2 regions of the Roseovarius arcticus genome follow, and region 2 is predicted to be linked to the other one. Evidence: riboswitches for the same ligand, from Rfam matches in the RefSeq annotation. Region 2 holds a riboswitch; the other holds the start of a gene.
What was found. A riboswitch is a leader RNA that binds a small molecule or an ion and turns the genes downstream of it on or off. The one in region 2 is predicted to bind thiamine pyrophosphate.
Positions count from the first base shown of each region.

Region 1 (4,167 bases), 3.5 Mb from region 2:
CCAGAGGGTTTCGGCCACAAGGGCCGGGCCGGGCAAGATAAAGCGCGGCACGCCGGTCGCGATGATCAGCCCCTGCCACACCGCGAGCGCGACGAGGGTGGCAGCAGCGGCATTGGCGGCGCGCCTCATGGGGCAGCTCTCAGGGCGGCCAGTAGCGCACCTTGAGCTTCTAGCGTCTTGGCGTCGTCAACTGCGCGCGGCGGCACGCCCGGCGGGACCGGCCATGGCGCGAGGCCGCGTTCGTTGAGGATAAGGATGGCCTCGCCCAGACGCGCGGCCTCGGACGGATCGTGCGTGACCATGAGGACGGTGTGATGGTTCAGCAACTGCGCCGTCAGATCCTGCACCTGGGCGCGGGTGCGCGCATCCAGCGCCGAGAATGGCTCGTCCAGCAGGACGATGGGCCGGTCCTCCATCAATGTGCGGGCGAGGGCGGCGCGCTGGCGTTGCCCGCCCGACAGCTGAGCGGGCGGCTTGGCAGCGTGCTCTATCAGGCCCACCTGCTCCAGCAATGCGGCGGCGCGTTCGGACTGGGGATCAGTGCCGCGCAAACGCGCGCCCAACATTACATTATCTAGAACGCTCAGCCACGGTAGCAGAAGATCGCTTTGTGCCATCAGGGCCACGCGCCCTGTCAGCGGGGCGCCGTCGCTGGCAGTAAGCGTGCCGGTCAGCGCCGCCTCGTCGGCGATACCTGCGATCAGGCGCAGCAGCGTGGATTTGCCTACACCCGATGGCCCCAGCAGACAGGTCCAACTGCCCGGCGCAACATTAAGCGTGATCTGCGGAACAAGGGGCGCATCGCCGATGGCAACATGCCCTTGCAGGAAAATGCCCGGCGCGCTCACCCCGCGAGACCCATGTCCCAGAAAGAGACCTCTAGCCGAGTGGCTGTGGCGAAGCGGTGCGATAAAGCCGCCCAGCGGGGGCTGTCTTGTGGCACGTCGCCAAGGCGGCGCAGAATGGCCGCGTCCAGTAGTGCGCCTGCCTCGTAGCAGACCTGCTGGTAATCTGCGCCTGCGTAAGTGCTGATCCAGTCCGCATAGGGCGTGTCACATTTTGCCGCCGCCAGCCGCAGACCGATCTCTCCATATCCCATTACGCAGGGCATCAGCGCCGCCAGCAGATCCAGAAAATCACCCGAATGACCTGCATCCAGCACATAGCGCGTATAAGCGATGTTCTCCATCGCCTCGGGCGCGGCGAAAAGCGTCGCTTCGTCTATGCCCTCGGCTGCGCAGGTGGCGACGTGCAGTGCGATCTCCTCGTTCAGCAAGGCATCAACTATCCGAGCGCCAAAGCGCATTTCCTCGACCGTCTCGGCCTTGGTCACCGCTAGTGCCCATGCACGCGAGAAGTGGATGAGAAACACGTAGTCCTGCACCAGATAATTCAAGTAAGCGGCGCGTGGCAGCGTGCCGTCCTTCAGCCCCTCGACAAACGCGTGGTGCGTATAGGCCTGCCAAGGCTCTGCCGCCTCGGCGCGCCACGCAGAGAAGGTCGCGCCATACACCTGCGTGCCCTTATCAACGCGCACCGGGATCTACGGCCAGTTGCGATAGCGGGCGGATACCGTCGATAAGGCCTGCCTCGCTCATGAACTTCTCAAACCCAGTGTAGCGCGCGACGTCGACCGCCGCCGGACGCAGGGCAAAGCGGGGGATGGTGTCGACCCAAGCGCGCGAATTCAGCTCATCATCCAATTCAGTGGAGGTTGACTTGAAAATCTCCCAGCTGTCCTCGGGGTGGTTGACGATGTACTGCGTTGCCAGTTCGGTCGCCCGTAAAAACCGCGAAATGACTTCAGTATCCATCGTTTCGGGGTTGGCGACATAGATCAGCTCGTCATAGGGCGGCACACCTTCCTCCTCGATAAAGAAGCAATGCCCGGGCACGCCCTCTATATCCATCTGGTTCAGCTCAAAATTGCGGTAGGCGCCGATGACGGCATCGACCTGCCCCGACATGACCGACGGGCCAAGCGACCAGTTGACGTTGATCAATTCGACATCTGCTAGGGCAACATCGTGGGCCGACAGGATGGCGGTCAGCAGCGCCTCTTCGACGCCGGCAACGGAATAGCCTATCTTGGCCCCTTTGAGGTCTGCGATCTCCTTAATCGGGCTACCCTTTAGCGTCAGCAGGCAGTTCAGCGGGCTGGCAACCAGCGTGCCGACGCGGATCAGCGGCAGCCCCTCGGCCACCTGCATATGCAATTGCGGCTGGTAGGATACGGCTAGATCGGCCTGCCCTGCGGCCACCATCTTTGGCGGGGCCGACGCGTCGGCAGGTGCGACCACCTCGACCTTGAGACCGGCATCGGCGAAATATCCGCGCTCCTCCGCGATGATGATCGGGCCGTGATTGGGGTTGACGAACCAGTCAAGCACAACGGTCAGCTCGTCCTCTGCGAGGGCGGGCGTTGCGGCAAAAAGGGCGGCGGCGAGGGCGATGGCTTTCATCGGTGACTTTCCCGTATCTGGCTGCCATGGCCCGTGCGACCTGGGCGCCGCGATAGAGTGCGGTCCCGTCGCACTGCATAGCCGCGGTGCAATGGTTGGTCAGATGGCGGAGCGGGGAGATACAAAGATGCGCGCGGCGCGGGCGCGCCGTGCAATGTCTCCGTTCCCTACGCCGGTACTGACCGGATCAGGTTCGATGGGTCGGCATCTGCGCCTCTCAGCCCCGGCAATGCGGAGCCCCCCAACGGATGTTGCCAAACCTAGCTGCGCGGCGGGGCGAGGGCAAGCGGGTATGCGCCCTATTGCGCGGGTCCACCGATGGCCGCCTTATTCGGCCGTTCATGTTCTGGATTGAACGCGGTAGGATGCGAAGAAACCTCAGGCGCCGCTGAAACGAGCCGCCGCGACTGTAACCGGAGAGCCGCCTATGATCCGTCCATCCCAGTCTGCCACGACGCGGCTGTCATATGCCTTCGTTGGGGCTGTCGCCGGTTTATCGGCGTGGTTTTTGATCGAGATGGTGGCGGATCTGGTCGGCAATGCGCGCCTTGTGCTGCTTTTGGTGTCTGCGGGGCTGGGCTTCTTTTCGATACTTCTCGCGCTTTTGGGGCCGGTCCGCCTGGTACCGGCGGCTGCGGCGGCCACGATAATGGCAGTCCTCTCCGCGGCCCTGCTGCTATGGGCCAGTTTCCGGCACGTAGATGTCCGCGCATTTTTGGACCATGGTTATGGTCTGGCTGCCTACTTTTACCTTTTGGCCATCGGGACACCTTTTGTAATCGCTGCGCTGCAACGGCATGGCGGTTGGCGGCATTATGGGATGCTCTTTGACGCGGCGTGGGAGCTGGTGGTGCGCGGGGCCGCCGCGTGGCTGTTCGTCGGCGTCGTCTGGGGCGTTCTGCTGCTATCAAACGAACTGTTGGGGCTTGTCGGGCTAAACATCATAGAGGACCTGATCGAGATCGACGCTATGCCCTATCTCATTAGCGGGGCCGCGCTGGGTCTGGGAATCGCGATCGTGCACGAATTGCGCGAATACGTCTCGCCATTCTTGGTGATCCAGTTGCTCCGCGTGCTGCTGCCTGCGCTGCTGGTGGTTTTGGCAATCTTCGTTCTGGCGCTGCCGGTACGGGGCCTTGGCAATCTATTTGGCCAGTATTCGGCAGCGGCAACGTTGCTGGGCGTCACGGCTGCAGGCGTCACGCTAATCACGACGGCAATCCACCGCGACAATGACCTGTCGGTGCAGGGGCCAGTGATGCGCGGCGCCGCTTGGGGATTAAGCCTTATGCTACCGGTGCCGGCCCTGCTCGCGCTTTGGGCGGTGTGGCTGCGGGTGAATCAGTATGGGCTGACGCCTGACCGTGTTGCCGCGTTGATTGCTGCCGGAGTGGCGACGATCTATGCGCTGGCCTATGCGGGGGCTGTCATTCGCCGGCGTGGCTGGCGGGCGAGGCAGCGGCACGTGAACCGCTGGATGGCCCTCGTGTCGCTGGCCATCGCCGCCGCATGGCTGACGCCACTGCTGAACGCCGAGCGTCTGTCGACCGCCAGCCAATTGGCCCGCTATGAACGCGGTATCGATAACGATAAATTGGCGCTGTGGGAAATGGCGCATCTCTGGGGCAAGGTCGGCCAGCAAGGACTAGCCCGGCTCAAGGCAGATGCAGAGGCCGGCGGCGATGAGGCGCTGGTGGCGCTGATT
Region 1 covers NZ_SZZN01000001.1:213,420-217,586, forward strand. The annotation lists gene MK6180000_RS01020 (ABC transporter permease) at 1-129, opposite strand, end outside; gene MK6180000_RS01025 (ABC transporter ATP-binding protein) at 126-848, opposite strand; gene MK6180000_RS01030 (TenA family protein) at 845-1,537, opposite strand; gene MK6180000_RS01035 (ABC transporter substrate-binding protein) at 1,527-2,462, opposite strand; TPP riboswitch at 2,610-2,716, opposite strand; gene MK6180000_RS01040 (DUF4153 domain-containing protein) at 2,890-4,167, shown strand, end outside.
Region 1: another riboswitch for thiamine pyrophosphate. It lies ahead of MK6180000_RS01035 (ABC transporter substrate-binding protein); the one in region 2 lies ahead of thiM (hydroxyethylthiazole kinase).

Region 2 (4,167 bases):
CAGCGTTTGCCCAAAAACAGCGTTTGCTGCGCCATCGAGCGATAGAAGGCATCCGACGCTGGTTTTTCCTGACCGGCGAGGAGAAAGAGCGCGTGATTAATCCAGCGTATCATGCGCCGACCGGTCAAGTCGGGCGACCAGCCGGGGCCGCGCCCTTTTCCGTGCCGCTCAATCCAACTTTGAGTCCAGTTTTGCGCGCAGACCCGCGCGGGCGCGTCCCCAGCGGCGGCCAGATCATCCAGCCAGCCAAATCCGTGCGCCTCGGCGGCAAATGCGGCGCTGGGCGCGTCCAGGTCCCACGGCGCCGTATCGAGGCTATGCACCAGATTCCCGGCAAACATAAAATTGCCCGCCGTCAGCTGCCGCCCGCGGGCAAAGCTGCCGATCGTGCGCGGCTCGGGCGAGGATACGAAAGCGGTCGCAGGTCGCGCCCATGCCGCGCGCCGCGCCGCGATGCGGTTTTGCAGCCTCGTCCATTTCGCGCGGATCGTGCCTTCTGGTGCCATGCGCCTCGTCTCCGGACGCTCTTGGTGGCGCCGCCTCGGGCGGATCATATCGCGCAGCCACGCCCAAGTCACCGAAGGATTGCTAAAATCGGATCAGGTGCGCAGCAGCGCGATGTAGAAGCCATCCATGCCGCCCAGATCGCCCCAGTAATCGGGGCGCAGCCGTAGCCCGCCCTCTTCGGTAATCCAAGCGGGGTCTATCCCGGGCAGATTAAGCGCGGCGCGGTCCACTGATAGCGAGGAATGGCGCACCAGCGCCTCGTCGATCTGGCATTCGCCCTCGTCCGGCAGCAGCGAGCAGGTACAATAGAGCAGTCGGCCTCCCGGCTTTAGCAAGCCCAGCGCGCGGTCCAGCATCGCGGCCTGAAGCGCGATCAGATCGCCGATTTCGGAGCCATCGCGCGCGTAGGGCAGGTCGGGATGCCGCCTAATCGTACCGGTGGCCGAGCACGGCGCGTCCAGCAGGATCGCATCATAGCTGCCCTCATGGGTCAGTGCGTCGCCCGTCACGAGGCCCGCGTTCAGCCCCGTGCGCGCCAGGTTTTCGCGCACCCGCGCCATCCGGGCGTCTGATATATCCAGTGCTGTCACATCTGCGCCAGTCGCCGCCAGTTGCAGCGTTTTGCCGCCCGGCGCGGCGCACATGTCCAGTACAGCCTCGCCCGGCAGGGCGGCCAAGACGCGCGCGGGAATCGCGGCGGCGGCGTCCTGCACCCACCAGTCGCCGGCCTCGTAGCCGGGCAGCGCGCTGATCTGGCCCGCGTCTTGCAGCCGGACCGACCCCGTCGGAAGCGCCGTGCCACCGACAGCCTGCGCCAGTGCGTTTGCATCGCCTTTGGGTGTCAAATCCAGCGGCGCGCCTGCGAAATGTGCAGCCTCAAAGCCTGCCACAGCGGTGGCGTCATACGCCTCAGTCAGGGGGCCGCGCAGCCAGTCGGACAGATGCGGCACCGGTAGATTGGCCCATTCGGCTGGGCCATCGGCCGCCACTTTGCGAAGTACGGCGTTGACCAGCCCCTTTAGCCGGGCAAAGCGCGCATTTCCTGCGATCAGGCCCACACATTCGTTAACGACGCCGTGCGCGTCACCGCCATGGCAAAGCTCTGTCGTGCCCAAACGCAGGATGTTCATCACCGGCAGGGGGGGCGGCTTGCGTAGGTGTTTGGCCAGAAGCGTGTCTGCCCGCTCCATACCTTTGAGGGTTTGCGTCGCGAGGCGCTGGGCGCGGGCGCGGTCCGGCGCCTGCAGCCGGTCCAGCGCGCCGGTGGCCAAAAGTTCGGACATCTGGCGATGCTCGCCCAATATCTGGTCCAGCAGGTGGGCGGCGGCGGCGCGCGGCGATGGCGTGGGCATGTCGTATCCTTGCTGATTGGCGATTGCGGCGTATATCAAGGGTACGCTCGCAAAGGAACCCATGCCATGACAGACCGCCACAATACGATTGCAAAGCAACCCACCGATTTGCCACCCGCTGCGCAGCGCGCGCTGGCCGAGGCAGAAGAGCGCCGATTGAAAGCCGATGCCACCGACCTGCCCACCGAACTGGGCGGTCGCAAGGATGGGCTAGAGGCCGTGCGCTATGGCGATTGGGAGAAGAAGGGTATTGCGATCGATTTCTAGCCCTTGACGCTGCTTGTGCCGCTGCGCATCCTGCCCTTGTAACAGGGGCGCCCGCCGCATGGTGGGCTGAGATGCACCCTTCGAACCTGAACCGGATCATGCCGGCGGAGGAAGTTGCGCGCAGATCGGTCCCGTTTAGGGACAGACTTGCGGCATGTCCCCTGCCTGCGAAGGGGAGCTAAGATGAACGACGCAGGACAGTATCTGGCGCATATGCGCGCCCGCGCGCCGCTGGTGCAAAATATCACAAATTATGTCGCGATGAACGTCATGGCCAACATCATGTTGGCCGCAGGCGCCAGTCCCGCGATGGCCCATGCTCAGCAGGAGGCGGCAGAGTTCGCTGGTCTGGCCGATGCGCTCAGCGTCAATATCGGCACGCTTGACCCTGAATGGGTTGTGTCGATGGAGGACGCCGCGCGCGTAATGAACGCAACAAACAAGCCATGGGTGCTGGACCCCGTTGCCGTCGGCGCGACCGCTTTGCGCCGCGATGCCGGCGCGCGCCTGCTTGCGTTGAAGCCGACCATCATTCGTGGAAACGCCTCTGAGATCATCGCGCTCGCGGGCTTTGAGGCCGCGGGCAAGGGCGCCGATACCGCAGACACGGTCAGCGACGCCGAGGACGCGGCGCGCATTCTGGCCCGCCAGACGGGCGGCGTCGTAGCTGTAACGGGCGAACGCGATTTTATCACAGATGGGCAGGCAGCCTACCGCGTGGCGGGCGGTCATGCGCTGATGCCGCGAATCACGGTTTTAGGCTGTTCGCTGACCGGAATCGTCGCCGCTTTTGCGGTAGACCAACCCGCATTGCCTGCGACGGTCGGCGCGCTGGCCTACTATGGCGTTGCGGGCGAAGTGGCAGGCGAGGTCGCCACTGGCCCGGCCAGCTTCCAGGCCGCCTTCATCGACGCGCTCTATAACCTCGGGCCTGAGGAAGTATCCGACCGCGCGCGAATTGAGGTCGTATGAGGCTAAATAAGCGGCAACTTGGCCCGATTTATTTCGTGACTGACGCGGGCGCGCCTGCGACCGTGCCGGAGCAGGTGCGCGCCGCTCTTGCCGCAGGCGTGCGCATCATTCAACTTCGCGACAAACACGCCAGTGATGCGGAGTTCGAGAAGCTGGCAGCTGCGCTGCTGCGCATCACGAGCGCCGCAGGCGCGGCTCTGATCGTCAATGACCGTGTCGACGCCGCGCTAAAGATCGGGGCGAACGGCGTGCATCTGGGGCAGGGCGACGGGGACGTCGCTGCCATTCGCCGCCGAATCGGGCCTGATATGATCCTGGGGTTGTCGGTGGAAACGCTGGCGCAAATCGGCTCTATACCGCAGGATAGTGTCGATTATCTTGGCGTTGGACCTCTGCGCGCGACAGCGACCAAGCCGGATGCGGCAGAGCCTTTGGGCATTGACGGCATGGCCCGGATAATCGCGGCCACGCCGCTACCATGCGTTGCAATCGGCGGGATAAAGCGCGGCGATGCGGCGGCCATTCGGGCGATAGGTGCGGCGGGCATTGCAGTCGTCTCGGCCATATCGCAGGCGGCCGACATGGAAGGCGCGGCGCGCGCCCTGATCGCAGAATGGGGCCCGGCATGATCCCCAATATCTTGTCCATTGCAGGCTCGGACCCGTCGGGCGGGGCTGGCATTCAAGCCGATATAAAATCCATTTCTGCCAATGGCGGCTATGCCATGGCTGCGATCACAGCGCTGACCGCGCAGAACACACGCGGCGTGCAGGCCGTGCGGTTGATGGATGCAGATATCATCACAGCCCAAATTGCGGCGCTCCGCGAGGATATTCGCATCGACGCGGTCAAGATTGGAATGCTGGGTGGTGCCGTCCTGATTAACGCGGTGGTAGATGCGCTTGCAGGGCTGGACGCGCCCATCGTGCTGGACCCGGTCATGGTGGCCAAGGGCGGTGATCGCCTACTGGAAAGCGATGCGGTTAATGCGCTGCGCAGCCTGCTATTGCCAAAAGCCGCGCTGATCACGCCGAACCTGCCGGAGGCGGCCGATCTACTGGGCTGCGCC
Region 2 covers NZ_SZZN01000001.1:3,750,332-3,754,498, forward strand. The annotation lists gene MK6180000_RS17955 (heparinase II/III family protein) at 1-506, opposite strand, end outside; gene MK6180000_RS17960 (RsmB/NOP family class I SAM-dependent RNA methyltransferase) at 600-1,859, opposite strand; gene MK6180000_RS17965 (DUF1674 domain-containing protein) at 1,926-2,126, shown strand; TPP riboswitch at 2,160-2,256, shown strand; gene thiM (hydroxyethylthiazole kinase) at 2,310-3,098, shown strand; gene thiE (thiamine phosphate synthase) at 3,095-3,727, shown strand; gene thiD (bifunctional hydroxymethylpyrimidine kinase/phosphomethylpyrimidine kinase) at 3,724-4,167, shown strand, end outside.